Regions from separate parts of the Labrys sp. E2SS-1L genome, predicted to be linked through region 2. Evidence: predicted binding sites of a transcription regulator. Region 2 holds the regulator's gene; each other region holds the start of a gene.
The links. Region 2 encodes PhoB, which activates phosphate uptake and scavenging genes when phosphate is short. Its sites were predicted from a motif close to TGTCATNNANCTGTCAT; they were not measured.

Region 1: ACIGJE_RS24475 (YdcH family protein) is a predicted target of PhoB. The motif match lies at 2,291-2,307, and genes of this name have one in related genera.
Region 3: ACIGJE_RS26105 (DUF47 family protein) is a predicted target of PhoB. The motif match lies at 4,534-4,550, and genes of this name have one in related genera.
Region 4: ACIGJE_RS20280 (alkaline phosphatase D family protein) is a predicted target of PhoB. The motif match lies at 2,747-2,763, and genes of this name have one in related genera.

Annotation. Positions count from the first base shown of each region.
Region 1 covers NZ_CP172712.1:5,222,453-5,229,514, forward strand. The annotation lists gene ACIGJE_RS24455 (DUF1013 domain-containing protein) at 1-87, shown strand, start outside; gene ACIGJE_RS24460 (hypothetical protein) at 308-598, opposite strand; gene gcvA (transcriptional regulator GcvA) at 729-1,649, shown strand; gene ACIGJE_RS24470 (YdcH family protein) at 1,729-1,953, opposite strand; gene ACIGJE_RS24475 (YdcH family protein) at 2,321-2,500, shown strand; gene ACIGJE_RS24480 (DUF6600 domain-containing protein) at 2,673-3,848, shown strand; gene ACIGJE_RS24485 (creatininase family protein) at 3,930-4,754, shown strand; gene ACIGJE_RS24490 (ABC transporter ATP-binding protein) at 4,899-5,978, opposite strand; gene ACIGJE_RS24495 (ABC transporter permease) at 5,999-6,784, opposite strand; gene ACIGJE_RS24500 (ABC transporter permease) at 6,781-7,062, opposite strand, start outside.
Region 2 covers NZ_CP172712.1:1,767,232-1,774,293, reverse strand. The annotation lists gene pstS (phosphate ABC transporter substrate-binding protein PstS) at 308-1,354, shown strand; gene pstC (phosphate ABC transporter permease subunit PstC) at 1,428-2,432, shown strand; gene pstA (phosphate ABC transporter permease PstA) at 2,444-3,286, shown strand; gene pstB (phosphate ABC transporter ATP-binding protein PstB) at 3,283-4,110, shown strand; gene phoU (phosphate signaling complex protein PhoU) at 4,146-4,865, shown strand; gene phoB (phosphate regulon transcriptional regulator PhoB) at 4,879-5,580, shown strand; gene ACIGJE_RS08105 (RNA polymerase sigma factor) at 5,729-6,991, opposite strand; gene ACIGJE_RS08100 (YciI family protein) at 6,988-7,062, opposite strand, start outside.
Region 3 covers NZ_CP172713.1:63,367-70,428, forward strand. The annotation lists gene ACIGJE_RS26090 (polyphosphate polymerase domain-containing protein) at 1-823, shown strand, start outside; gene ACIGJE_RS26095 (sigma-54-dependent transcriptional regulator) at 999-2,342, shown strand; gene ACIGJE_RS26100 (sensor histidine kinase) at 2,416-4,332, shown strand; gene ACIGJE_RS26105 (DUF47 family protein) at 4,573-5,217, shown strand; gene ACIGJE_RS26110 (inorganic phosphate transporter) at 5,217-6,221, shown strand; partial or broken gene ACIGJE_RS26115 (2OG-Fe(II) oxygenase family protein) at 6,262-6,750, shown strand; gene ACIGJE_RS26120 (Pnap_2097 family protein) at 7,055-7,062, opposite strand, start outside.
Region 4 covers NZ_CP172712.1:4,341,454-4,348,515, forward strand. The annotation lists gene ACIGJE_RS20270 (hypothetical protein) at 1-895, opposite strand, end outside; gene ACIGJE_RS20275 (hypothetical protein) at 1,107-2,549, opposite strand; gene ACIGJE_RS20280 (alkaline phosphatase D family protein) at 2,807-4,387, shown strand; gene ACIGJE_RS20285 (malonate--CoA ligase) at 4,592-6,109, opposite strand; gene ACIGJE_RS20290 (malonyl-CoA decarboxylase) at 6,120-7,062, opposite strand, start outside.

The DNA.
Region 1 (7,062 bases), 2.1 Mb from region 2:
AAGCCGCGCCAGACGGAAGACGAGGACGAACTCGACGTCGCCAACGTGTTCGCCAAGCTCAAGGGCATCAAGCAGAAGGAAGACTGACGCCCTCGCCGGCCAGTCCAACTCCGTCATCGAAAAGGGCTTTTCCGCCGGGGCGGAAAGGCCCTTTTGCTTGCGTAAGCCATCGACGGTGCCCACGATCCCCGGCGCAGCGCCTCTTCGCCGGCCCCTGCTGCGTCGAATCCCGGCAGTACCAGCAACAGGAAAAGGGCGCGATCGACGATCACGCCCTCATATCCCACCGAATTACCGGTCTCTACGCTTATGGAAGCGGACGCCCGAATTCGTCCCGCACGCCCTCGTAACGGACATAGCCGACAGGCGGTACGTCGTCGTCGCCATAGAGGTCGCGCTGGCGCCCCGCCTTCGCGGCTGCCTGATCCTGCCTCCTGAACTGCGCCAGGCCGGTGGAGGCCGCCTCGACGGCGGCGTTGGTGGCGCCCACCACAGCGGCGACGATCGAATAATGCAGGCGCACCTGCGTCCCGTGCAGGGCCGGGGCATAGCTCCAGTGCCGGCCCCATTCATCTTCGTGGAATTCGACGCTCGACATACTCGTACCCTCAACAAAAAGTAAATGCGCTCTTGCGATATGTTTCCTATTTTCAATGGTTTATGCTAGGTTATCAACGGGGATGACCTTTCTTCACCATCAACAAAAGCTTGATGATCATAGGGTGAGCATGAGCAAATCGGGAGCCGGTCTGGGAGCGCTGTGGACCTTTGCCGTCGCCGCTCGCCATCTGAGCTTCGCCAAGGCCGCGATCGAGCTCGATGTGACCCCCGCTGCGGTCAGCAGCCAGATCCGCGCTTTCGAAGACCGCCTCGGCACCCGGCTGTTCTTCCGCACCAGCCGCAGCATGAAGCTCACCCATGCCGGCGAAGAGCTGCTCGAATCGACCAGCGGCGCCCTGCGTACCATCGACGAAGCGCTGCGCCGGGCCGCCAACACCACCCAGCGCATGAGTTTCACCGTTTCTTCCGGTTCATCCTTCGCCGCCAAATGGCTGGTGCCGCGCCTGCCACGCTTCCGCCAGCAATTTCCCGATATCGACATGCGCATCGACATTTCCGATACGCTCGCCGATTTCAGCCGCCAGGAAATCGACGTCGCCATCCGCTTCGGCCGCGGCGCCTATGCCGGCCTGCGCTCGGATCGCCTGTTCGTCGAGGACGTCTTTCCGATCTGCAGCCCCCAGCTTCTGCACGGGCCCGTGCCCCTGCGGGAACCCGACGATCTGCAATATTTCACCCTGATCCATCTCGACTGGCACAGTCAGGATTCGATGTGGCCGGACTGGCGCATGTGGCTGATGGCCGCCAAGGCGGACAAGCCCGATCCCACGCGCGGCCTGCATTTCAGCCAGTCGATCATGACCCTGCAGGCGGCCGTGGACGGCCAGGGCGTAGCGCTCGGCAATACCAGCCTTGTGGGCGACGACCTGGCTGCGGGCCGGCTGGTACGCCCCTTCGATCTGTCTTTGAAGATCGCGCCGGAATTCGCCTATCACCTGGTGGCGCCGAGGGCCAAGGCGGACAAGCCGATGATCAAGGCGTTCCGGGACTGGGTGCTCGCCGAAATCGCCAGCGGCAAGGCGGTTTGATCGTCCGGATCGCCTTCCATCCCCGTCGAAGCCACGCCGAGGCCATGCCCGACGATCACAAGCGTCAGGCGATCAAGCGTCAGGCGATGATGTCCGGCGTCAGCAGGTCCTCGAGCAGGGACATGCGGTCCTTGAGATGGAGCTTGCGCTTCTTCAGGCGCTGAAGCTGCAGACGGTCGGGCGTTCCCACCTGTTCCAGAGCGGCAATCGCGGCATCGAGATCGCGGTGTTCCTGGCGAAGCTGCCCCAGCTCCGCAACCATCGCGGCTTCCTCCTCCTCGGTGAGCGGATTTGACAAGCCCATACCCTTCCATTCCGAATGGCAGCTTCGGTATTTCGACCATTCTGCCGCTCCATGCCCATCCGGGCACGGTGCCGAACTATGCCGAGCCGATTCCTCGCCCGCAAGCGCTGCGGCAAGATATCGCCATCTATTTACACCCGTTTGGCGAAGCTTGCCGGACAACTTTCACAAGCCCTTCCTAGGCCTTTGATCCAGCATTCTTTTTGGCCCGGCCACACTGCATTACCGTGCGGTAAGCTATTGTTCTGACTAAATTTATTGTTGCTTTGCACAATCGATTCAACGTCGGAATCCGCGATTTTCCTTCGACATGCGCGCCTTTTCGTGAGAACGTTGAATGTCGGAACTGTGACACAAGGAGCCGTTAATGCCTGTGCAGTCGCATTTGGTCGAACTGGAGCGCAAACATCACGCTCTTGAAACAGAACTCACCATCGCACTGGCTCATCCCTCCTCGGATGACCTCAAAATCGCAGAGCTGAAGCGTAAGAAACTCCTTCTCAAAGACGAAATTGCAAGATTGAAGAGCGCCGAGAGGCTGCACTGAACCAGTCACCGCTGGTGTATGTTGACCGCCGGACCGGAGCATCATCCGGTACCGGCGGTTTCATTTTGTGGCCGGATCTCAGTTGATCCACGTGCCAATTGATACGGACGTCTCCCCCAGACAGGTTCAGGATCGGCTGCGATCGAAGCAATAACCCATGGAGGGGTTTGCTATGGCCAGCACGAGTCGGCATTGGGGGCTTGGCCTCGTTTCTTCTTTCCTGCTGGCGTGCGCCGTCCTGCCCGCTCCCGGCGCTCTGACCGACCCGGCCCGGGCTGCGCCCGTCGCCGCCATCCAGGCGCAGGCGCCCAGCCTCGACGAATTCAAGGCCGTGTTGTCGGGCTACGGCCAATACATCTATTCCGAACGCTACGGCGAAGTCTGGAAACCCTCGGTGGTCCCCGCCGGCTGGCATCCCTATCCAGCCTGCCGCTGGGTCTATGACCGCACTTACGGCTGGACGTATGACGATCCCTCCGTCTGGGGCAAGATTGTCCATCACTATGGACGCTGGGCCTCGGACGGCAGCAATGGCTGGGTCTGGGTGCCCGGCACGCAGTGGAGCCCCGCCTGGGTGATCTGGCGCAGCGGTGGTGACTGGACCGGCTGGGCGCCGACACCACCTGCAAGCGACCAGCAGGAGATCAGCCTCGCCAATTTCAACGTCGACAGGCAATGGACCTTCATCGAGACGGTCAAGCTCGGCAATCGCTGCGACGACGGGCCTTCCGCCGCGCCAGCCGGCACTTTCGCCGGCTCGACCCCGGTGACGCGTTTCAAGATCGTACGGGGCATCGCCGTGTTCGTGCTGCCGCCGCCGACCCTCATCGTCGATTACGACACCGGCCCGGTGGCGTCCTGGTCGAGTGAATTCCTGGGCGAATGGCTGCTCTGGCTGAACACCGCCGCCTCCGCCGCCTCGCTCAGCGTCGGCGATAGTCTCGCTGCCTGCGCACCTCCCCCACCCCCGGCGGCGCCGATGGCCACGCCCATCGCCGTGCCCGCCCCCGCCGCGCCCCGCATGAAATCCTGGAGCCCGCCGCCACCCCGCTCCAGCAGGCGGCGGGAAGTACGCCAGACCATGATCCCGGACGCCCCCCGTAGCCGACGGCGGGTCTATGACGAGCCCGGGCCGTATTATGGCGACGAACCGCCGATCTACATCCCGCCGCGCCGGCGCCGCCCACCCGTCTGGAACGAGGGGCCGGTGGTCCAGAGGCCGCCCCGCTATCCGAGGCCCGGTCCGGTGATCACCCCCTCCAACAACCCGACCAAGCCCAATTCCGGTCAGCGCTATCGCTGGCGCCCGCGGCCCACCCCCGACAGCGCTCCGTCATCCGGGTGGTGATTCGATGATCGCAGCAAGCGGGGCGTTGAAATGGCGCCTCGCAGCGCTATGGTTCAGGCAGTTCCCGCCCTGGATTCGATCATGACCACCACCGCTTCCCTGCCCCGCCGCCATTGGTTCGAGATGACGACGGAGGATTTCCGCACCGGCGATACCGCCAACTGGATCGCAGTATTGCCGATCGCCGCCGTGGAACAGCATGGCCCGCATCTGCCGGTCGGGGTCGACTCGATGATCATGCGGGGTTATCTCGACCGTGCCATCCCGCTGATCCCGGCCGACATTCCGGCGACCTTCCTGCCGATCCAGACCATCGGCAAGTCCAACGAGCACCTGGAATTCCCGGGCACCCTCAGCCTCTCGGCCGAAACCGTGATCCGGGCCTGGACCGAGATCGGCGAGAGCGTGCATCGGGCCGGCATCCGCAAGCTTTTGATCGTCAATTCCCATGGCGGCAACATGTCGGCGATGGACATCGTCGCCCGCGAATTGCGCGTACGCCACGGCATGCTGGTCGCCTTCACGTCCTGGCACATGTTCGGCTACCCCAAGGGCGCCTTCTCGGACGACGAAACCCGCCTGGGCATCCATGCCGGCGAGATCGAGACGGCGCTGATGCTCGCCTTCCGCCCCGACCTCGTGCGCATGGACAAGGCCAAGGACTTCCGCCCTGTTACCTATGAGATGGAAGAGATCTTCAAATATCTGCGCACCGGCCGCCCCGGCGGCTTCGGCTGGATGGCCCAGGACATTCGCCCCGAGGGGGCGGCGGGCGACGCCAGCAAGGCGACGCCCGAAAATGGCCAGCTCTCGGCAGAGTTCGGCGCACAGGCTTTGGTCGACCTGCTCAGGGATATCCGCGACTTCGATCTCTCGCGGCTGAGGAACGGGCCGCTGAAAGACTGAGCGCGGTGATGCCAAGCGCCGGATGAGGGGTTGATGAAACCTCTCTTTATTGGCGGCTCCCCGGAAGGTGATCAGGAAGGGTCCCAAGATCGCTCATCCCCCTGCCGGGACCTTCTCCCACAAGGGGAGAAGGGAGCTCTATTCTCAAGCCGCGACCTTCTCGGCCTCTTCCAGCAATTGCAGGTCGCCGCGGCCGAAGGATACCGTAACGTCCTCGCCCATCTGCGGCGGCGGGGCGCCCGGATTGTTGAAGGTATCGAGCGAAACCACATTCTCGTTGAAGCGCACGCGGATGCGTACGATCGAACCGAGGAAGCTGACGAGCTCAATGCGGCCGGTGAGGCTGTTGCGCCCCTCGCCACCGCTGCCCAGCACCACCGCTTCCGGGCGCAGGGCCAGCGTGCGCGTCTCACCATTGCTGGCGCCCTGCAGGCCGCGGCTGGTGATCACTTCCTGCCCGTCGACGGAGAAACGCCCGGCAGCGGCATCGACGACCGCGCCGGTGAGGAAGTTGAGCGTACCGACAAAGGAGGAGACGAAGCGGGTCTTGGGGAAGTTGTAGATCTCGAAGGGGGTGCCGACCTGTTCCATCTGCCCGGCGCTCATCACCACGATGCGGTCGGACATCGACAGCGCCTCTTCCTGGTCGTGGGTGACGAAGAGCGTGGTGATGCCGAGTTCCTGCTGCAGCACGCGAATCTCGTCGCGCAGGGACACGCGGATCTTGGCGTCGAGGGCCGAGAGCGGCTCGTCCAGCAGCAGGATCTTCGGACGCACCGCAATCGCCCGCGCCAGCGCCACGCGCTGCTGCTGGCCGCCGGAGAGCTGGAAGGGATAGCGATCGGCGATCTGCGGCAGCTTGATCATCTCCAGCATCTGCTTGACGCGGGCATCGATCTCCGGTTGCGGCTTCTTGGCGATCTTCAGCCCGAAGCCGATATTCTCGGCCACCGTCATGTTGGGGAACAGGGCGTAGGCCTGGAACACCATACCGACATTGCGCTGGTTAGGCGCCAGCCCCGAAATCTCCTTGCCGTCCATGCGGATCGAGCCGGCGGACGGTGTTTCGAAGCCCGCGACCATGCGCAGCACCGTGGTCTTGCCGCAGCCGGACGGGCCGAGCAGGGTGATGAATTCACCCTTCTGGACCGACAGATCGAAGCGTTTCACCACCTGGTTGGCGCCGAAGCTCTTCTGCAGCCCGGTGATCTCGAGAAAGGACATGCTGGCCTCCCAGTGCTGGTTCAACGCGCCGCCCGCGCGCCGCGCGAGCGGCCGACGAGCTGCAGCAGGCCCATGCAGGCCCAGGTGATGATGAAGGCAACGATGGCGAGCGCCGACGGCTCATAGGCCCGGTTCGCGCCGATCAATTGCAGATAGGTACCGAAGACCGGCCGGTTGAGCAGGCTGGCAAAGGTGAATTCGCCTATGACGATGGCGAAGGCGATGAAGGATCCGCTGAGCACGCCCGAGCGGATGTTCGGCAGGATGACCTGCCAGAGGATGGTGAAGCTGCTCGCCCCCAGGCTCTGGGCCGCCTCGGTCAGTGTCTTGACGTCGATGGCGCGCAGACCCGCATCGACAGAACGATACATGTAGGGCAGCGCCAGCACGACATAGCCGAAGGTCAGCAGGAGGTCCGTGGTCCACTCGCTGTCGGTCAGCGGCAGCCAGGACGAGGAGTTGAACATGCGGATATAGCCGAAGACGATGATGATCGCCGGAATCACCAGTGGCAGCAGCGTGACGAACTCGACCGGCGAGCGCCAGCTCGGCAGGCGCAGGCGCACCAGATAGGCTGCCGGCACCACCAGCACGATACTCAGCACGATGGTAGCGAGCGCCAGCAGGATCGAGCGGATGAAGGCATGCTGGAACTCCGCCTGGGCGAACACCACGCGATAGGCTTCGAAGCTGTACTGCCCGCGCAGCATGCGCAGCGAGAACTCGAAGGTGGAGAGCAGCGGGATGATGAAATAGCTGATCGCCAGGAGGATGATCAGCCAGGATAATACGGAGGACTTTTTCATCGCACCCACCGCTCGCTATAGCTGCGCAGCCAGATATAGGCGCCGCTGGAAATGCTGGTGATCACCACCATGCCGAAGGCGATGGCGTAGCCCAGATTGGGATTGCTGAGCACGTCGCCGCGGATCTGGGCGAAGAGCTGGATGGGAATAATCGGCAGGCTGGAGCCGGTCAGCGCATAGGCGGTCGCCACCGCGCCGAAAGCATTGGCGAACAGGAGCAGCGTCGCGCCCAAGATGCTCGGCAGCAGGATCGGCAAGGCAATATGCCGCCAATAGTG
Region 2 (7,062 bases):
TTTGGCCTCGAAAATCGCCGGGCACGCGAACAAGGACAGGCCGGTATCCCCGAATCCGGCATGACGATCGAGGCTGCAGCCATCGTCATAGGGTTTCGACGGGTTTTAACAATCGCGTCACCACCGTTGCGACGCGGTTGACAGAATACCATCAACCAATTGAATTATAACGGTTTTATTTGTCATAAAACGATAGCCTAACTGTCATAGAACCGTTGCTGCCGGCTTGTTAGGAGTCGCGCCGTAGACAGGGTTGCCGACCGGTAAACGATCGTAGCGCCTGTCCAGAGAACAACGGAGATAGACCGTGAAGCTTTCCTTCCTCGCGCTCGCCGCTTCGGTAGCCCTGTCCAGCACGATCGCCGCGACCGCCGCCTTCGCTGCCGACATCACCGGCGCCGGTGGCACCTTCCCCGCCCCGGTCTACAATGCCTGGGGTAGCGATTTCAAAGCCAAGACCGGCACCGCGCTGAACTACCAGGCGATCGGTTCGGGCGGCGGCCAGACCCAGATCACCAACCGCACTGTCGATTTCGGCGCTTCCGATGCTCCGATGGCCACCGACAAGCTGACCGCCGCCAAGCTGCTGCAGTTCCCGACCGTCATCGGCGCCATCGTGCCGATCGTGAACATCGAGGGTGTATCCGCCGATCAGCTCACGCTGACCGGCGCGATCATCGCCGACATCTACCAGGGCAAGATCACCAAGTGGAACGATCCGAAGATCGCCGAGCTCAACAAGGATGTGAAGCTCCCCGATCTCGACATCGCCCCGGTCTACCGCGCCGACGGCTCGGGCACGACCTATGTCTTCACGTCCTATCTTTCGGCCGTGAGCCCCGACTGGAAGAGCAATATCGGCGCCGCCACCTCGGTGCAGTGGTCGACCGGTTCGGGTGCCAAGGGCAATGACGGCGTCGCCGGCGCCGTGAAGAACACCCAAGGCGCCATCGGCTATGTCGAATATGTCTATGCCGCCAACAACAGCCTGACCACCACGCAGTTGCAGAACAAGGACGGCAAGGTCGTCAAGCCGACCGTTCCTGCGTTCCAGGCCGCAGCCGCCAAGGCCGATTGGAAGGGTGCCAAGGACTTCGCCGTCTCGATGATCGACGTCGGCGGAGAAACCTCCTGGCCGATCGTTTCCACCACTTTCATCCTGCTGCCGAAGGATCCCAAGGACGCCAAGCAGTCGGCCGAAGTCATGAAGTTCTTCGACTGGGCCTACAAGGATGGCGGCGCGACGGCCGAGAAGCTGCACTACATCCCGCTGCCCAAGGAGGTGATCGATACCGTTCGCACCGCCTGGAAGAGCGAAGTGAAGGCTGCCGACGGCAAGGCCGTCTACGAATAAGCTGAACCCCCGACCCGGCGCAGTTCTGCGCCGGGTCGTCGTCCCTGATCGAATCACAGGCTGGAACATCGCCATGAGCGCCGTAGCCGACTCCTCGCTGGACGCATCCAACTCGGCCGCAAAGGTCGCGCAGGGTTCTCCCTCGCCCGGGGCCAAGACGGTTCCGGGCGCCAACCTGGATCCCATCTTCAAGGCCGCCCTCTATGGCTGCGGCTCCCTCGTGCTGATCCTGCTCTGCTCGATCGTCGTGCTGCTCTTCTATGGCGGCTGGCCGGCGCTGGCCCATTTCGGGCCGAGCTTCTACTGGTCCACCGCCTGGAACCCCGTCACCGAGAAATTCGGCGCCGGCGTCATGATCTACGGCACGCTGTTCACCGGCATTCTCGCTTTGATCATTGCCTTGCCGATGTCCTTCGGCATCGCCTTCTTCCTCACGGAGATCGCGCCCCAGAGCGTGCGGCGACCGATCGGCATCGCCATCCAGCTCCTGGCGGCCGTGCCGTCGATCATCTTCGGCATGTGGGGGTCGCTGATCGTGGCGCCGATCCTGGCCCAGACGATCTACCCGCCGATCATCTCCGTCCTCTCGCACGTGCCGGTGCTCGGCTATCTGTTCAAGGGCCCCACCAACGGCGCCGGCATGCTCACGGCCGGCATCATCCTGGCCCTGATGATCATTCCCTTCATCACCGCGATGTTCGTCGAGATCCTCGAATCGGTGCCCGCCATGCTGAAGGAATCGGCCTATGGCGTCGGTGCCACCACCTATGAAGTCTTCCGCAACGTCTCGGTGCCCTATGGCCGCACGGCGCTGGTCGGCGCCGTCATGCTCGGCTTCGGCCGCGCTTTGGGCGAGACGATGGCGGTGACCTTCGTGATCGGCAACGCCAACCGAATATCGGCCTCGCTGTTCTCCTCGGGCGCGACCATCGCCTCCACCATCGCCAACGAATTCCCGGACGCGCCGGCCGGCTCGCTGCGCAGCCAGTCGCTGCTGGAGCTGGGCTTCGTGCTCTTCGTGATTTCCTTCATCGTGCTTGCGATCTCCCGCATGCTCGTGCGCACCAACGCCAAGTAAGGGAGAGCATCATGGCCCATCTCGCCCAAAGCAGCGCCCGTCTCGCCCGCCGCCGCGCCCTCGACTATGCCTACAAGGTCGTCTCGATCAGCTTTGCCGCGATCTCCCTGCTGGCGCTGGCCTGGATCCTGTTCACGCTGCTGCGCGAGGGTCTGCCCTCGCTGACCATGGACCTCTTCACCAAGGACATGGCCGATGGCGGCCTGCGCAATGCCATCGTCGGCTCTCTCGTCATGGTACTGCTCGCCCTCCTGATCGGTGCGCCGATCGGCATCATGGCCGGCACCTTCCTGGCCGAGGCCGGCCGCGGCAGCAAATTCGCCGATGCGGTGCGCTTCATCAACGACATCCTGCTCTCGGCGCCGTCCATCCTGATCGGCCTGTTCGTCTACCAGATGATCGTGGTGGCGACAGGCGGGTTCTCCGGCTGGGCCGGTGTGGTGGCGCTGGCCATCATCATCCTGCCGGTGGTCGTGCGCACCACCGAGGACATGCTGGCGCTGGTGCCGATCAGCCTGCGTGAAGCCGCCTTTGCCCTGGGATCGCCGATGTGGAAGGTCATCACCTTCGTGACCTGGCGCTCGGCTCGCACCGGTATCGTTACCGGCATCCTGCTGGCCCTGGCCCGCGCCGCCGGCGAGACCGCACCGCTGCTGCTCACGGCCTTTGGCAATTCCAACTGGTCGCTCAATCTCGGCAATGCCTTTGCCAGCTTGCCGGCTGCCATCTACCAGCTCGCGCCCTATCCCGATCCCAAGGCCGTCTCGGTGGCCTGGAGCGGCGCCCTCCTCATCACCGCCGGCGTGTTGGCGCTCAATATCCTGACCCGCTTCGTGCTCGCTCCCAAGAAATGAGTGCTCCCATGTCCGCTACCCCCCAAGCCTCCATCGCGGTTGCCGAACGCCCCCTCGCCGATCCAGCCGCCGCCGTGAAGCTCAAGGTCGAGAATCTCGACTTCTATTATGGCGAGAAGCATGCGCTCAAGGCCATCAATCTCGACATGATCGACCGGCAGGTCACCGCCATGATCGGTCCCTCCGGCTGCGGCAAGTCGACTCTGCTGCGCGTGCTCAACCGCATGTACGACCTCTATCCGGGGCAGACCGCCAAGGGCCGCGTGCTGCTCGACGGCCAGAACGTCATCGGCAAGGAGATCGACCCGGCGGTGCTGCGCGCCCGCATCGGCATGGTGTTCCAGAAGCCCACGCCCTTCCCGATGTCGATCTACGACAACATCGCCTTCGGCGTGCGGCTGCATGAATCCATCTCCAAGGCGGAGATGGACCAGCGTGTCGAATGGTGCCTGACCAAGGCCGCCTTGTGGAACGAGGTCAAGGACCGCCTGCACGCTTCAGCCCTAGGCATGTCCGGCGGCCAGCAGCAGCGCCTGTGCATCGCCCGTACCATCGCGGTGAAGCCCGAAGTCGTCCTGCTGGACGAGCCGACCTCCGCGCTCGATCCGATCTCGACCGCCAAGATCGAGGAATTGATCGACGAATTGAAGCGAGACTTCACCATCGTGATCGTCACGCACAATATGCAGCAAGCGGCGCGCTGCGCGGATGTGACGGCCTTCTTCTATCTGGGCGACCTCATCGAAGTCGGCCAGACCAACAAGATGTTCACCACCCCGAACGACAGCCGTACGCAGGATTACATCACCGGCCGCTTCGGCTGATCCCTCGGCCAGCGTCGAATTCATTTGGAGGCGGCATGTCCGACCATATCGTTACATCCTTCGACCAGGAACTGCGCGAGCTGCGCAACATGATCGCCGAAATGGGTGGCTATGCCGAGAAGAGCGTAGCCGACAGCGTCGAAGCCCTGCTCAAGCGCGACACCCAGCGCGCCAAGGCGGTGATCGATCTCGACGCCGCGATCGACAAGTTGCAGCGCCAGGTCGAGGACAGGGCCATCCTGATCATCGCCAAGCGCCAGCCGCTGGCTCTCGACCTGCGCGAGATCGTCTCGGCCCTGCGGGTGGCCAATGACCTCGAGCGGATCGGCGACCTCGGCAAGAATGTCGCCAAGCGCGTGGTGGCCATCCACAGTCACGCCCAGCCGGCCCAGCTCTTCGGCGGTTTCGACCACATGGCCGACCTGGTACTCGAGCAGCTCAAGCAGGTGCTCGACGCCTTCGCCCAACGCAATGTCGAGGAAGCCCTCTCGGTCTGGCGCTCGGACGGCGAGATCGATGCGATGTATACCTCGCTGTTCCGCGAATTGCTGACCTACATGATGGAAGATCCGCGCAATATCGGCTTCTGCACCCATCTGCTGTTCTGCGCCAAGAACATCGAGCGCATCGGTGACCACGCCACCAACATCGCCGAGACGGTCCACTATCTCGTGACCGGTGAATCGCCGGCCGGAGAGCGGCCCAAGGCGGACAACAGCACCGATCTCGTCGACCTTCCTGTGCCGGCTAAATAACAAGGGATAGGCCATGCCTCCCAAGGTTCTGATCGTCGAGGACGAAGAAGCGCTGACCCTGCTGCTGCGCTACAATCTCGAAGCCGAAGGCTATGAGGTGGATAGTGTCGCACGCGGAGACGACGCCGAGATCCGCTTGCGCGAAAGCGTGCCGGACCTGGTTCTGCTCGACTGGATGTTGCCGGGCCTGTCCGGCATCGAATTGTGCCGGCGCATTCGCATGCGCCCGGAAACCGAGCGCCTGCCGGTGATCATGCTCACGGCGCGCGGCGAGGAAACCGAACGCGTGCGGGGGCTGGCCACCGGCGCCGACGACTATGTCGTCAAGCCCTTCTCCGTGCCCGAGCTCTCGGCCCGCGTGCGTGCCCTGCTGCGCCGGGCCAAGCCCGATCACGTCGCCTCCCTGCTCAAGGCCGGCGACATCTCCCTCGACCGCGAGACCAAGCGCGTCCATCGCGGCAATCGCGAGATCCGCCTCGGCCCGACCGAGTTCCGCCTGCTCGAATTCCTGATGCAGGCACCGGGACGCGTCTTCGCGCGCGAGCAGTTGCTCGACAGCGTCTGGGGCCGCGACGTCTATATCGACGAGCGCACGGTCGACGTGCATGTCGGCCGCCTGCGCAAGGCGATGAACCGCACGCGCGAGATCGATCCGATCCGCACCGTGCGCGGTGCCGGCTATTCCTTCGACGAGACCTTCGCCAAGCAATCCTGAGCGCGTTTCGTGGGCATTGCCCGCTCGCTCCGCTTCGCCAAGGCTGCGTTGCGCCCTCACCACGCTCCTACGGGGAGAGGGTTAGGGGCTGCGCGACGTAGAGAGCAAGAGTGGGCGACGATATCCGCCCTCCTCCCTCGCCGCGCAGTCACGCCGCCAAATCCGCCAGGCGTGCCTGCAGATAGCGGCGGATGGCCGGATCGCTCTCCAGGCCGATCGCCCGCAAATAGGCATTGCGGGCCTCCTCCGGTCTGGCGGCCCGCACCAGCAAGTCCGCACGCGCGGCCCAATAGGGCTGGTAATCGACGATGCGTCCGTCACCGGCGACCTCGTCAAGTGCAGCCAGACCAGCCTGCGGCCCCATGAGGCGGGCGAGCGCCACGGCCCGGTTGATGGCGGCCACTGGAGAAGCTGTCAGCAGAACCAGGGCTTCATACAATGTGACGATCGCGGCCCAGTCCGTCGTCGCGCAGATGCGTCGATGCGCATGGGCCGATTGCAGCGCGGCTTCCAGCTGATAGCGGCCGATCTGGCGGACCTGGCCGGCCCGGGCAAGCAAGGCCTCGGCCTCCTCGATCAGTCCCGCATCCCAGAGCGTGGTGTCCTGCTGCTCCAGCGGAATATAATCGCCGCCCTGGCCGCGGCGCGCCGCCCGCCGCGCTTCGGCGTGCAGCATCAGGGCCAGCAGTCCCAGCACTTCCGGCTCGCCGGGCAGGAGCGAGGCGAGCAGCCGGCCGAGCCAGATACCCTCCGTCGACAGATTGCGCTCGCGGGCATGAGCCCCTTCCGGATCGGCCCAGCCTTCGGCATAGACGGCATAAACGGCCTCCAGCACCGCGTCGAGACGGCCGGGCAACTCGTCGGGCTCCGGGATGCGGAAGGGGATGCCGGCTTGCTTGATCTTGGCCTTGGCCCGCACCAGTCTCTGGCTCATCGCCACGGGCGAGACCAGGAAGGCGCTGGCGATCGCGCCGGCATCGAACCCCAATATCACCTGCAGGATCAGGGGCGCACGCACGGTGGCATCGAGGGAGGGATGGGCGCAGGCGAACATCAGGCGCAGGCGCTCATCGGGCACGGCATGCCGCTCGCCCTGCTCCGAGGCGAGGGCCTCGACATGGCGGCTGACCTCGTCCGCCTTTTCGCCGCGCAGCCTGGCGCGGCGGGCCGCATCGATCTGGCGGCGCCGGGCCGCGGTCAGCAGCCAGGCTTCGGGATTGACGGGCACGCCGCCCGCCGGCCAATGTTCCATGGCCGCAGCAAAGGCGTCGGCCAGGGCATCCTCGGCCCCCGCAATGTCGCCCGAGCGCGCCGCGAGAAGAGCGACGAGCCGGCCATAGCTGCGTCGCGCCACGATTTCGGCAAGCTCGGCTGCGGGGGCTGAAGACACCGGCTCGGGCCGTTCGCTCAATAGTCCTTCGGGTCCCATATCGGCCGGACCTCGATGGTCCCGATGGCGGCGCTCGGGCAGCGCGCCGCCCA
Region 3 (7,062 bases), on a different replicon from region 2:
ACCCTATCGACCGATTGGGCTCGAGCAACTCGACGCAAAGGCCGATATGCTGGACCGGCGTGACAACAAATATGTGGTGCGTGCCGATATGCTCCACCAGGCGATCGGTGAACTGATCCAGCAATTCGATATTCTGGAGATCGACGGCAAGCGCAATTTCACATACGATACCTGTTATTTCGACGATGCGGAACGCTCCGCCTATTTTGATCACCACAAGGGGCGGCGTATCCGTTGCAAGGTCCGGATGCGCAAATATGTCGATGCAGATCTTTGCTTTGTCGAAGTCAAGCTCAAGCATATGCGCGGGATGACGATCAAGGAGCGGCTTCAGTGTCCGGTGGAAATGTACGGGACGATGGACGATGAGGCACGTCAGTTCGTCGCTTCCAGTTATCGCGACCTTTACCGGCGCGAGTTCACGCGTGAACTGCAACCCACGCTCGCGATGCGTTATCAGCGCGCGACGCTCGTGGCCAAGCAGGGTGGCGAGCGTGTAACGATCGATACCGGAATTGTGTTTGCGGGCACCTCGGGATCACAAACCATCGACGGCGATCTGATCCTGGTGGAAGTCAAGTCGGGCAACGCCAACGGCATTGCCGACAAGATCCTAAGGCGGCTGCACCAGCATCCTACCAACACCTGTTCAAAATATTGCGTGGCGATGGCGGCATTGAATGAAGTCTCCAAGTCCAACAAGTTCTTGGGCGCCTTGCGCAGGCTCGGCGTGGTTCCGACCTCGAGCGGCGCATGGCTGGCGAAGCCGTCGCAGCCTGTCAAGACCGCCTCGCTCGAACATCGGCATCCGGCAACCTGTTGAGAGGAAGGCCGTTGGCTGGTTGAAAAAGCAGGGCCACCACGGGCCGGCTGTTATTGGAATGGACATCTACGTATCATGCTGAGCTATATCGAGTGCTGGACAAGAGCGGATAATCCAGACCCGATGCCGATGCAGCCTGCCCGATAGGGCAACGGGAATCTGCGGAGGGCACACCTTGTCAAGCAAGCGCATATTGATCGTCGACGATGAAGATAGCATTCGTTTTGGGGTGCATGCCTTTCTGGAATCGCAGGGATACCGCGTTTTCGAAGCCGACAGCTGCCAGAAGGCGAAGGAGCTGTTTCAGGCGTCCACACCGGACGCCGCGGTTATCGATTACCGGTTACACGATGGCACCGCCCTCGATCTGTTGCGCGCATTCAAGCAGGTCGACCCCGGTGTTCCCCTCATCGTGCTGACGGCCTATGGCACCATTGAACTGGCGGTTGAGGCGGTCAAGGAAGGCGCCGAGCAATTCCTGACCAAGCCTATCGAACTGCCCGTGCTGCATGCCATCCTGAAGCGCTTGTTCGCCAATCAGCGGCTTCAGCGTCAGCAGCGCGCCGTCGCCACCCGTGAAAGCCGCGAACGTGTCGATCCGTTTGCCGGCCAAAGCGCGGCGATCGAAAAACTGGCGGCTCAAGCGATCAAGATACGTGGTACATCGAGCCCAGTCCTCATTCTGGGAGAGACAGGCAGCGGCAAGAGCCAGCTTGCAAAATGGCTGCATCGCAATGGTCCGCGCGCCGAAGAGCCGTTCGTCGACCTCAACTGCGCGGGACTGTCCCATGACTTTCTCGAAGCCGAGTTATTCGGGCACGAAAAGGGCGCCTTCACCGGCGCCGTAATCGCCAAGTGCGGGTTGCTGGAAGTCGCCGATGGCGGAACCGTGTTCCTCGACGAGATCGGCGACATGGATATGCGCGTGCAATCCAAATTGCTGAAGGCGCTGGAAGAAAAGCGTTTTCGCCGCCTGGGCGCAGTTCGCGAGCGCGAGATCGACATTGCACTCATTGCAGCCACCCACAAGGATCTGGCCGAGGAAGTCGGGAAAGGCACTTTTCGCAGCGATCTCTATTTTCGGATCAGCGCGATTCCGCTTCTGGTTCCTGCCCTGCGCGATCGGATAGAGGATATTCCCGTGCTTGCCAGCACGTTGCTAGCCCAAATTCCGGCCAGCCGTGGTCGCCAGCTGGACCTATCCGACGAGGCGATGGGAACTCTCTGCAGCTATGGGTGGCCTGGGAACATACGCGAACTGCGAAATGTGCTCGAGCGTGCGACATTGCTGTGTGAACACGACCGCATCAAGCCGCATGACCTGCGCTTCAACCTCATGCCCGGTGGGACCTTGGCCAGCCCCGATACCAACCTCACGCTCGAAGAGGTCGAACGGCAACATATCGAACGCGTCCTGGCGGAAGAGGAGGGCAGGGTGGCGCAGGCGGCGCTACGCCTTGCCGTCCCACGCAGCACGCTGTACCTGAAAATCAAGAGCTACGGCATCAAGACGTCGTAAAAGGCCTGTTACCGGCCGCCATTCCGCAGCTTGGACCTGGATATTGGCGTCCTTCTGCGGTCGCAGGGGCGATATGTTCAAGGTCAAGATTTACGCCAGCATCACCATCATCGTTACGCTCGGCTTGCTGGTGCTGCTGCACGTCTACCGCAATCTGGACAGTGTCGCCGGCTATTTGGCGACGCTCGACAGCGTCAGCGTGCCGTTCAGTATCGCCGCGCTGGAGATGGAGAAGAATGCCGAGGAATATACGAACGGGGTGTTGCGCTATGTCCGGGACCCCCAGCCCAAAGTCAAAGCCGAGATAGCACGGGACGATGAGGACTTTACCGGACGCCATGCCATCTACATGCAACTCGCTACGAGCGATCGGGCACGCGGATTGGGGCGCGAGGTCCGTGCACAGCAAAAAAGGCTCGTCGCTGCCGGCGTAGAACTGATGGACGAGCGCGACCGGCTCGACGCGATATTCGGGGACACGACGGCCCTGCTGGAGGAAATCGACACTCTGATCGACGCCCAACACGAAGGGGCGGCACCGGATGGCCGGCCCGACAGGAACGACAGGTTGCTAGCCCTCACCAACATCGAGGCCGAAACCGCTGAAATTGGTTTCTGGCTGACCATGTTCAAGTACCGGACGGCCGATCCGGAACGCCAGTATCTGGTTAAGAAGGTTGGCGAGCAGCACAATGCCCTGGCCCGGTATCGCGAATTGATCTCGGTGGACCGGGACCGGCAACTCCACGAAGGATTGCGCGGGCGGCATCTAAAGGTATTCGCCAACACCAGGGCGCTGATCGCCGGCGAGACCCGGATCAGCGCGGATGCGCGACGGTTCGCCCAACTCGCCGAACAAATAGACGACATTTTTGACGATCAGATCCAGCCGATGCTGACAAGCAATCTGTCGGAGCCCCAGGACAAGGCGGACACCGCCATCGAACATGTGAAGGCGACGCTCCGATACCTCATTCCTGCCTATTTCCTGGTGGCGCTGGCCGTTGGAATATGGCTCGCCCTCGCGACCAATCGACCCCTGAAGAGGCTTGCCGACGGCACCAAAGCGATCAGGGCGGGCGATCTCGATCATCGTATCGACATCCGTAGCCGCGACGAATTCGGCAGGCTTGCCGAACAATTCAATCTCATGACCGAACGGTTGCAGGAGACCACGGTTTCGCGGGATCTGCTGGAGGCGAATGAGCGAGAGTTGCAGCAGAGCGTGGGAGACCTGCGCCAGGAGATTGCCGACCGTAAGCAAGCCGAACGGGAACGGGAAGCGTTGCAGGCGAAACTGCGGCGCAGCGAAACTCTGGCGACTATGGGGCAGTTGGTGGCCGGCGTCGCGCATGAGGTGCGCAATCCCCTGTTCGGGATTTCCTCCACCCTTGATGCGATCGAAGCGAATGCAAAACTCGGCCAGATCAATCCGCGCTTCAGCAGCGTGTTGCGTCGCGAGGTGAACCGGCTGAACAAACTGATGTCCGCCTTGCTCGAATATGGCCGCACATCACCGGATGATCGCGCGGTTGAATCGGTGGCCAAGGGACTCGTGGAGGCCCTCCGCTCCTGCCGGGCGGCTGCCGAGGCCGTGGGTGTCACTCTCGTCAATCGGGTATCGGAAGACGCCCTGGTGATGATGAACTACGACCGCTTGGTGCAGGTGCACGTCAATCTGATCGAAAATGCGCTGCAGCATGCGCCTAGGGGATCGGAGGTGATCGTCACCACGCGGGCGACGGTGGATGAAGGCGGAAGCCGATGGATCGAGTATTGCGTCGCCGATTCAGGCCCCGGGCTTGCGGCCGAGGATTTGCCGCATCTGTTCGATCCATTCTTTACGCGACGACGCGGAGGTACTGGGCTCGGACTCGCCATCGTTCGGCGGATCGTTGACGAGCATCACGGCGTCGTCGAGCCCGGCGACAATCCAAAGGGCGGCACTGTCATGATCGTACGCCTGCCGGCGGCAGTGTCGAAAGATTGAGATGCCGCCGCCTATCGCCGGCCACGGCCGTTCGCCAGCGGTGGCCGGTTTCGCTGCCCAAGGTCTTGGGAGCGATGCCGCCCGAGACGCGGCCGTCGCGTTCGCCCGGCGTCGAGGACATTGATCGCCGAACGGTCCATTGCAGATCCTGAATGCTGTTCTCTTTTTTGACCGGACCTTTACGCGCAACGGTTTTCATCTATGACCGCTATGTGACAATTCTACAGCCGGATTCGATGCATGCTCAGCTGGTTCAAGAAGCTCCTGCCGCGTGAGGACAAGTTCTTTCACCTGTTCGAGCGCCATTCGAAGACGGTCGTCGGCGCAGCAGAGGCGATGAAGGCGATGCTGGCGGGCGAGGGCGATATCGAAAAGCACTGTAGCCGCATCGTGGAGCTCGAAGACGAGGCAGACGAGATCACCCGCGAGGTGCTGCTTGCAACCCGCCGCAGCTTCATAACGCCGTTCGATCGCGGCGACATCAAGGATCTGATCCAGTCCATGGATGATGCGATCGACATGCTCAACAAGACGGTGAAGACCATTCGGCGCTTCGAACAGCACGTATTCGAGCCTGGCATGCGGGAAATGGGTGTGCTGATCGCCGAGGCTGCGCATCTGGTCGCCGAAGCGATACCGCTGCTCACGCAGATCGGGCCGAATTCGGCAAGGCTCAGCGCCCTCGCCGAAGAGGTCACGCGGGTCGAGGACAAATCGGACGAGCTCTACGAAGAGGGGCTGAAGAACCTTTTCCGCATCAACGGCACCAGCAATGCCATGGCCTATCTCATCGGCAGCGAAATCTATGGCGAACTGGAGAAGGTCGTCGACCGCTTCGAAGACGTCGCCAACGAGATCAGCGGCATCGTCATCGAGAACGTCTGATGGAAACAGCTCTCGCCCTGCCGCTCCTGGTCGGTCTCATCACCGTCGGGCTCATTTTCGATTTTCTCAACGGCCTGCACGATGCGGCCAATTCGATCGCCACCATCGTTTCGACGCGCGTGCTCAGACCGCATTATGCCGTGTTCTGGGCGGCATTCTTCAATTTCATCGCCTTCCTTTTCTTCGGCCTGCACGTGGCCGAGACGCTTGGTACCGGCATCATCGATCCCGGCATCGTGACGCCGGCGGTGATCTTTGCCGCTCTCATGGGCGCGATTGTGTGGAACGTGCTCACTTGGCTGCTCGGCATTCCGTCGAGTTCCTCGCACGCACTCGTTGGTGGGCTTGTGGGGGCAGGTCTCGCCAAGACGGGCGGAAGTGCCGTCGTGCTCTCAGGCCTTGCGAAAACGGTCTCGGCGATCTTCCTGTCGCCGGCGATCGGCTTTTTTCTCGCTTTGGTGCTGATTCTGGCGGTGTCCTGGATCTTCGTTCGGCAAACGCCTTTCGCCGTCGACCGTACCTTCCGTATTCTGCAATTCGTCTCCGCTTCGCTCTATTCGCTGGGGCACGGTGGCAATGATGCGCAGAAGACGATGGGCATCATCGCGGTGCTGCTGTTTTCACAAGGCTATCTCGGTTCGAGTTTCTACGTGCCGTTCTGGGTCGTATTGTCCTGCCAGGCGGCAATGGCCCTCGGTACGCTCGCCGGCGGCTGGCGGATCGTGCATACGATGGGATCGAAGATCACGCGGCTCAATCCGATGCAGGGTTTCTGCGCGGAAACCGGCGGTGCTTTGACCCTTTTCGGTGCGACCTGGCTGGGCATTCCGGTCTCGACCACGCATACGATCACGGGTGCCATTGTCGGTGTTGGCGCGGCTCGTCGTGTCTCGGCCGTTCGATGGGGGCTGGCCAGCAATATTGTCGTCGCCTGGGTCGTGACGCTTCCCGCCGCGGCGATCATTTCGGCTCTGGTCTACTTCCTGGCGGCGATGTTTGGCTAAGCGATCCATGGACCCGAGCCAGATAGGGCAGCGCGCCCAGATCCGCTACCCCGGCCGCGATGCCGCCGGCAGCGACCAGGGGGTCGGTGCGCACAAGGATGGCGGCTTCGTCACCGTGCTGCTGCAGGATACGACGTCGGGCCTGCGTATTCGCACCGAAGAAGGCGTCTGGATCGATGCCCCGCCCGTACCCGGCACCTTCGTCATCAACAGCGGCGAGCTCCTGGAAATGGCGACGAACGGCTTCGTGCGCGCCGACGTTCACGATATCGTCACGCCGCCGCGCGGCACGGAACGCTTTTCGGTCGCCTTCTTCCTCGGTGCCCGCTATCACGCCAGGATACCGGTTATCCCGTTGCCGGACCAGCTTCGGGGCAGCGAGCGGGGCGTAACGGTCGATCCACTCAATCCGATCTTCAGAGAGGTGGGCATCAACCATCTCAAGAGCCGCCTGCGTTCCCATCCGGATGTTGCCGCCAAACATCATCCGGACCTGCTTCACCTCCTGGAAAAGGCGGGAACTGCATAGCCCGCCGGCCTTTCGTGTGAGACTCCCCTCGGCTCTCCTGCACGGTACCCATGATCGGCGGGAGCCTGAGGCCGATAACAGGGGCCGCCTGGCCGACTCATCGCCGGTGGGCTGCCGTCGGCTTATAGTGACGCGGCCGGACGGATGGCCTTCATCGCGACAAGTGGCGTGGCGCGACTATCGCACCGCTACGCTGCGTGAGAAATTGGGTGGTCGCCCACGGCTGCCCGCCGGCCATCCCGCGGCACGCTTTCGTCATGGGAATTGATCCACCAAGTCTTCTGTCGCCAAAGCGGCGTCTCCTTCAAAGGC
Region 4 (7,062 bases), 2.6 Mb from region 2:
TGATGATGCCCTTGGGCGTCCCCACCGTCATGTTGTCATAGCGGATCTGCGCGGACAGTGTTTTCCACAGCGGCAGCACGGCCTTCAGCTTGGCCCGCGCCTGCTCCTGGGCCGCCTTGCCATTGTCCCCCACCTTGCGGGCCGCGAAATAGGCCAGGGCCTGCATGAATTGCGCGCCACTGGAGCCATTGGCCACGAAAGTCTCGTGCACGCGATCCGCACGCAGCACCATCGGCGGCGCCGGATTGGCGGGATCCTTGACGGTAACCGTCTCGACGAGGTCCAGCAGGTCGCCCGTCACGTTCAGATCCGTCGTGCCGGCCTCCCCCGTTTTGCCGGTGATGGTGAAATCGATCTTGCCGACGGTGGCGTCGATGTCCTCGAGCGGCGAACGCATCGTCAGGGCGGCGGACTCGCAACGCATGGCCTGTTCGGTGAATTGCTCGGCCTTGGGATCATAGACGCCCTTTCCGGTACAATTCTTCAAGCGCTGGACCAGTTCGCTCTGCGGTCCGGCCTTGCCCGATTTGTAGACCATATCGAGCGCAGGACTGTTCTGCTCAAAAGCATATTTACCGCCCCCCTGGGGGATCAGGCGGGCGGTAAACGGGCCGAAGCTGAATTGGGCGCCATCTGCGGGCAGGCCGAGCTTGCTGCTGCTGACATCATAGGTGAGATCATAGCTCTCGCCATTGGGTTTGACCGTGACGATACCCTTCTCGAACACTTTCGGGCCGAGATAGCGGGCGATCTCGTCGCGGATCGCCTTGGCGCCTTGCTCGGTGGCGGGTTCAGCCAGGGCCTGTGAGGAGACCTGCGTGACAAGCGCCACGCTGGCCAGAATGACCCGGCTCCGAACACCGTATTTACGCTCAGATTTCTTCAGGAAAATCATAAAATACCCGGTCTGCCATGTGAAAGATTTCGTCCCCTGGAGCAAAGCCATTTGGACGGAAACTCTACTTTGCTCCAGCTCTCTGGTTCGGCGTGTCTTTGCGATTCTTGACGTTTCCGCCAAATCTCCCAACGCTTTGTGCCACAGGTGAAAGCGTGCTGCCTGTGAAATTTTGCTGCAAGCGATGTGTTTGAATCACCAGACAGCGTTGCTACTGGCGCGTCCCGGGCCCAAAGGACTGGCCGTTCACCGTGATCTTGCTCATCTGCCTCTCGAACTCGACATTCCAGATCAACCGGCCATCGGACCCCGTCTTTGCCAGGCCCTTGAGGAAGGCGACCCCAAACGCAGCGCGCCGGGACATGGGATCGGAAACAGCCGCCTTGGCAAGAACTGCGTCTATGGCATCGACACCCGCAGCCGAAATGATAGCCTTCCCTCCTTGCGAGGGGAACATCGACGTCATCCCCTGCCCCTTGATGTCGTAGTCGGAGGCCGTTGCCGTCGCATCAAATGCGAGTGTCGCCCGATTATTGCTGAAGACACGCAACAAAAGAGCATGCATTTCCCCTGGCACCGGCGAGCCGCCCCTGGTAGCCACCTCGATCGCGCCATCGACAAGGCTTTCCAGATCGAGATCTTTCAACCTGGCATCGAGCGTGATCTTCTCCGGCACCAGGATGGCGGCCCAACTGGGTAGCACGGTTCCGGGTACCTGCATGCCGGAAACACTTAAGGTCCCATCCAGGTCGGTATGCTCGACCAGGCCCTCATTCTTCATGGCTGCGTCGATGACGGCGAACTTGATCGGCCCACGAGGCGTGCCCCAACTCAGATTCTCGTAGTGCGACTTCAGCGAGGCATTGCTCCAAAGCGGCATGACGCCCTTGGCGAGCGCCTCAATCTCCGCGCGCGTTGCAGTGCCAGGCCCGCGGAGAAACCGATCGGATAGAAAAGCAAAGGCTGTCGTCAATCCAGTCTTCCTCAGGCCCGAAACGGAAAAATCGTGACGAATTCCGTCGACTTTGGTGGTCATCTCCGGTTTCGGCAGCGACGTCGGCAAGGCATCGCCAATCTTGGCGGCGAAGGTTTCGACAAAACTCGATACCTCATAGGATATCCGGCCATCGATGTTGCCGTCCGCCACCGCCGTGCCGGCCAACTTGAGACTGATGAGCCCTGTCTTGCCCTCCCCTCCAAAGACACCGACGGAGTTGGAGGCGGTGCTGCTTTCGCATTGAAGATTGCCCTCCGAAACCAGGAAGGCATCCAGATCGAGCAGGCCTTCGCCGGAACAGTTCACCAAGCGACGCGATCCTTCTTCGCTGAAAAACAAGGCTGGGTTCCTGTAAGTCAGCTCGAGTGTGGATTTGGGAAGTTCGAAGGCAAAGCGTCGCTCTCCCTTCGGCGTGAGCCGGAGGGTGAAAGGCTTCAGGCTGAATGTCATCCCATCGCCGGGCAGGCCGAGCTTGGCACTACCGATGGCGAGTGCGAGATCGTAGCCCTCGCCATCAGGCTTCACGCTGATGACGCCCTTGTCGATCCAGACCTTGCCGAGATTGCGGCCCAAGGCGTCGGTGATCTCCCTGGCACCGCCATCTGTCGCAGGCCCGGCGACGGCCGGCTTCCCCGGTAAACCGATGGCCAGCATCATACCGGCTAGCAGGGTCGTTCTAACGGTCTTGTGCCAAACGCCGAAACAGCTCGAAGCAACCATCGATTCCCCGATTCACTGGACGAATGCCGACCTTTCCTATGCCACATCACCGGCCGCCTGACTCATGAATCCGTCTGGCGAAAGCGTGGGAACGTTCGATGCCGACAACCCTCTTTATAATTCCTCCAACCATTTGACATGCCACTGTCATGTCGATGGCCAAGAAGGAGCGCATTTCAAGCTGGAGAGTCGCCATGCGCTTCATCGAAAGACCTCTGTCACGCCGCCGCTTCCTTACCGCAACCGCCGCAACCGGCCTGCTCGGGGCCACGGGTACGTTCGCCATGCCGGGCCTGTCCCGCGCCGCCGACCGCCCCGAAGTTACGGCCGGCCTGCAGTCGGGCGACGTCGCCGGCGACAGGGCCGTCCTGTGGTCGCGCACGGACCGCCCGGCCAATGCGATCTTCGAATGGTCGACGACCGAGAGCTTCAAGACGGTGAACCGGCTGCCGACGGTGACCGCCTCGCCCGAGACCGACTACACCGTGAAGATCCTGGCCGAAGGCTTGCCGGCCGATCAGGAGATCTTCTACCGCGTGCGCTTCCAGGACCTCGCCCATACCAGCGTCGAGAGCGAAGTGGTCACTGGGCACCTGCGTTCGGCCCCGGCAGGACTGCGTGACGTCTCCTTCGTCTGGTCCGGCGACACGGCCGGCCAGGGCTGGGGCATCGATGCCGACCGCGGCGGCATGAAGATCTATTCGGCCATGCTCAAGCACAATCCGGATTTCTTCATCCATTCGGGCGACAACATCTATGCTGACGGCGTGATCAAGCCCGAGGTGAAGCTGCCGGACGGCACCGTCTGGAAGAACATCGTCACGCCGGAAAAGTCCAAGGTCGCCGAGACCCTCGACGAATATCGCGGACAGTACAAATACAACCTCATGGACAAGAACTTCCGCGCTCTCTACCAGCAGGTTCCGGTCATCACCCAGTGGGACGACCATGAGGTGACCAACAACTGGTCGTCCTCCAAGGACCTGCTCAGCGACGATCGCTACAAGGAAAAGTCGATTGCGGCCTTGGCGGCGCGCGCCGCACAGGCCTTCCACGAATATATGCCGATCGCCACCACGCTGGCCGAGCCGCGCCGGGTCTATCGCAAGATCCCATACGGCCCGCTGCTCGACGTCTTCATGCTCGACATGCGTACCTATCGCGGCCCGAACGGCGCCAATCTGCAGACCACCGAAGGCGGGGAAGCGGCCTTCCTCGGCGCCGAGCAGCTTGCCTGGCTCAAGCGTGAGCTCGCCAATTCCAAGGCGACCTGGAAGGTGATCGCCGCCGACATGCCGCTGGCTCTGGTGGTGTGGGACAAGGCCGACCAGAAGAAGGGCTTTGAGGCCGTCTCGAACAACGACAATGGCAAGCCGCTCGGCCGCGAGCTCGAATTCGCCGATCTCCTGCGCTTCATCAAGGCGGCCGGCGTCAAGAACACGGTGTGGCTGACGGCCGACGTCCACTACACCGCCGCCCATTACTACAACCCGGACAAGGCGGCGTTCCAGGATTTCGACCCCTTCTGGGAATTCGTCTCCGGTCCGCTCCACTCGGGCACGTTCGGCCCCAACGACCTCGACATGACCTTCGGGCCCGAGCTCAAATATGTGAAGGCGCCGGAAGGCGGCCAGCAGAACCTGTCGCCCGCGGCCGGCCTGCAATTCTTCGGCCATGTCGCCATCGCCGCCAACACGCGGGTGATGACCGTCACCCTGCGCGACGCCGCCGATGCGGCATTGTGGTCGACGCAGCTCGAGCCGAAGCTGGGCTGAGGCCGAAAACCTTCTCCCCTTGCGGGAGAAGGTGCCGTAGCGTGGTCCCATAAGGACCACGCGTTCAAGTAAAGAACGTGGGGGCGGATGAGGGGTGTCGGCGCATGTCTTGGAAGGTCATGCTTCTCCCCTCATCCCCCTGCCGGGACCTCTAGTCAACTCAAGAGAGTTGACGATACCCGCGGGGGGAGAAGGCCACCATACTCATCCCCGCACGTAAAGATCCTTGTAGGTCGTCTGCAGCACGTTCTTCTGGACCTTGCCCATGGTGTTGCGCGGCAATTCGTCGACGAAGAGCACGCGCTTGGGCTGCTTGAACTTGGCGAGACGCCCCTCCAGGGTCTGGAGGATCGTCTGCTCCTCCACCGTGGCGCCGGGCTTGCGCACCACGACCGCCGTCACCCCCTCGCCGAAATCGGCATGCGGCACGCCGATGACGGCGCTTTCGAACACGCCGGGAATGCCGTCGATCTCCGTCTCCACTTCCTTGGGATAGACGTTGTAGCCACCTGTAATCACCAGATCCTTGCCGCGCCCGACGATATGGACATAACCATCGGCGTCGATCTTGCCGAGATCGCCGGTGATGAAGAAACCATCCGGCCGAAACTCGGACCTGGTCTTTTCCGGCATGCGCCAATAGCCCTTGAACACGTTGGGGCCCTTCACCTCGATCATGCCGATCTCGCCCTGCGGCAAGGGCTCGCCCGTCTCGGGCTTCACGATGCGCAGGGAGATACCCGGCAAGGGCATGCCGACGGCGCCGGCCACGCGCGCGCCGTCATAGGGGTTGGAGGTGATCATGTTGGTTTCGGTCATGCCGTAACGCTCGAGAATGGCATGGCCCGTACGCGCTCTCCATTGCTCATGAGTCTCCGACAGCAAGGGAGCCGATCCCGACACGAACAGCCGCATATGGGCGGTCGCCTCGGGCGTGAGGCCCTCCTGCTGCAGGAGGCGCACATAGAAGGTCGGCACGCCCATCATGGAGGTTGCCTTGGGCAGGTGGCGCAGCACTTCCGCCGCATCGAAGCGCGGCAGGAAGATCAGCGAGGAGCCCGCCATCAAGGTGGTGTTGATGGCCACGAACAGGCCATGCGTATGAAAGATCGGCAAAGCGTGCAGCAGCACGTCGGCCTGGCTGAAACGCCAATAGTCGGCCAGGGTGACGGCGTTGGACGCCAAGTTTCCATGCGTCAACATCGCGCCCTTGGAGCGCCCCGTGGTGCCGGAGGTATAGAGCAGCGCCGCCAGGCCGTCCTCGCCGCGCGCGACGTCGTCGAAACTTTCCGGTGCGCCTTTCGCCGCCTCGGCGAGCGACCCGTCGTCATGGCTTCCCAACGTCGCGACGGCGGCACCGAGCCGGGTGCCGATCTCGCCGAGTTCGCCCGCCTTTTCCGGTGCGCAGACCAGCAGGCGCGGTTCGGCATCGCCGACGAAATAGTCGAGCTCGGCCTTGGTATAGGCGGTGTTGAGAGGCACGAACACCGCACCGGCCCGCACACAGGCAAGATAGAGAAACACCGCCTGCGGGCTCTTCTCGACCTGGACGACCACGCGATCGCCAGTCTCGACCCCATAGCCGCGCAGAGCGTTGGCATAGCGACCCGACCAGGCGAGCACGGCGCCATAGTCGAAGCCGCTGCCGTCGGCGAGGGTCAGGAAGGGTTTCCCCGGTTCCGGCATCCGGGAACGGATCAGGGTGAAGAGATGGTTCGACACGCAAATTTCCTCAGGGATTGGATGACGGCCGGCCGGCCGTTTTGGAGTTGGCAGCGGGCGGCGGCAAGGCCGGTACGGCCGGCTTGCGACGCGCGGGCTTCGCTTCCACGGTTTTCAGGAGCTTGCGCACGGCCGGGCTCGCGGCGATGACGCCCTGATTGGCGAAAGCCTCGTGATTGGCCTCGATGGCATCGAGATCGTAGAGATAGTTGACCATGAGGCCGCCGGCCTGGCGCAGCCCGTTCGGCGAAACGTCGCCGCGCCAGTTGATGCGTTCGAGACGGGCGCCATTGCCGAGATGGAAGCGCGCCACCGGATCGACCGGCGCGCCCGACGATGTTCTTGCAGCGAGGAAATAATGGGCGGCAGCCGCGAGCTGCGCCTCGCGCATGGTCTCCGTCGGCCCGGTGCCACCCTGTTCGGCCGGCCTGAACAGCCCCTCCAGCACCGTCAGATCGGCCACGCCAGGAATATGCGGCTCCTCCTTGGCGAGTTCGCGCTTAAGCCAGCCCATGAAGCCGGGAACCGGCGACAGGGTGACGAAATTCTTCAGCTTCGGCAGGTCGCGCCTCAGTTCCTCGACCACCTGCTTGATCAGGAGATTGCCGAAGGACACGCGGCGCAGGCCGACCTGGCAGTTGGAGATCGAGTAGAACACCGCGGTGGTCGCATCCTCGGCCCGGATCGGCTTGCGTTCGAGATCGAGCAGAGGCGCGATCGTCCCCGGTATGTCCTGCGTCAGGGCGACCTCGACGAACACCAGCGGCTCATCCGCCATCTGCGGATGGAAAAAGGCGAAGCAACGCCGGTCCGAAGGCTCCAGCCGGCTGCGCAGATCGTCCCAGCTATGGATGGTATGCACCGCCTCATACTGGATGATCTTGGCCAGAATGTTCGCCGGCGTCGTCCAGTCGATCCGCTTCAGCATCAGGAAGCCCCGATTGAACCAGGAC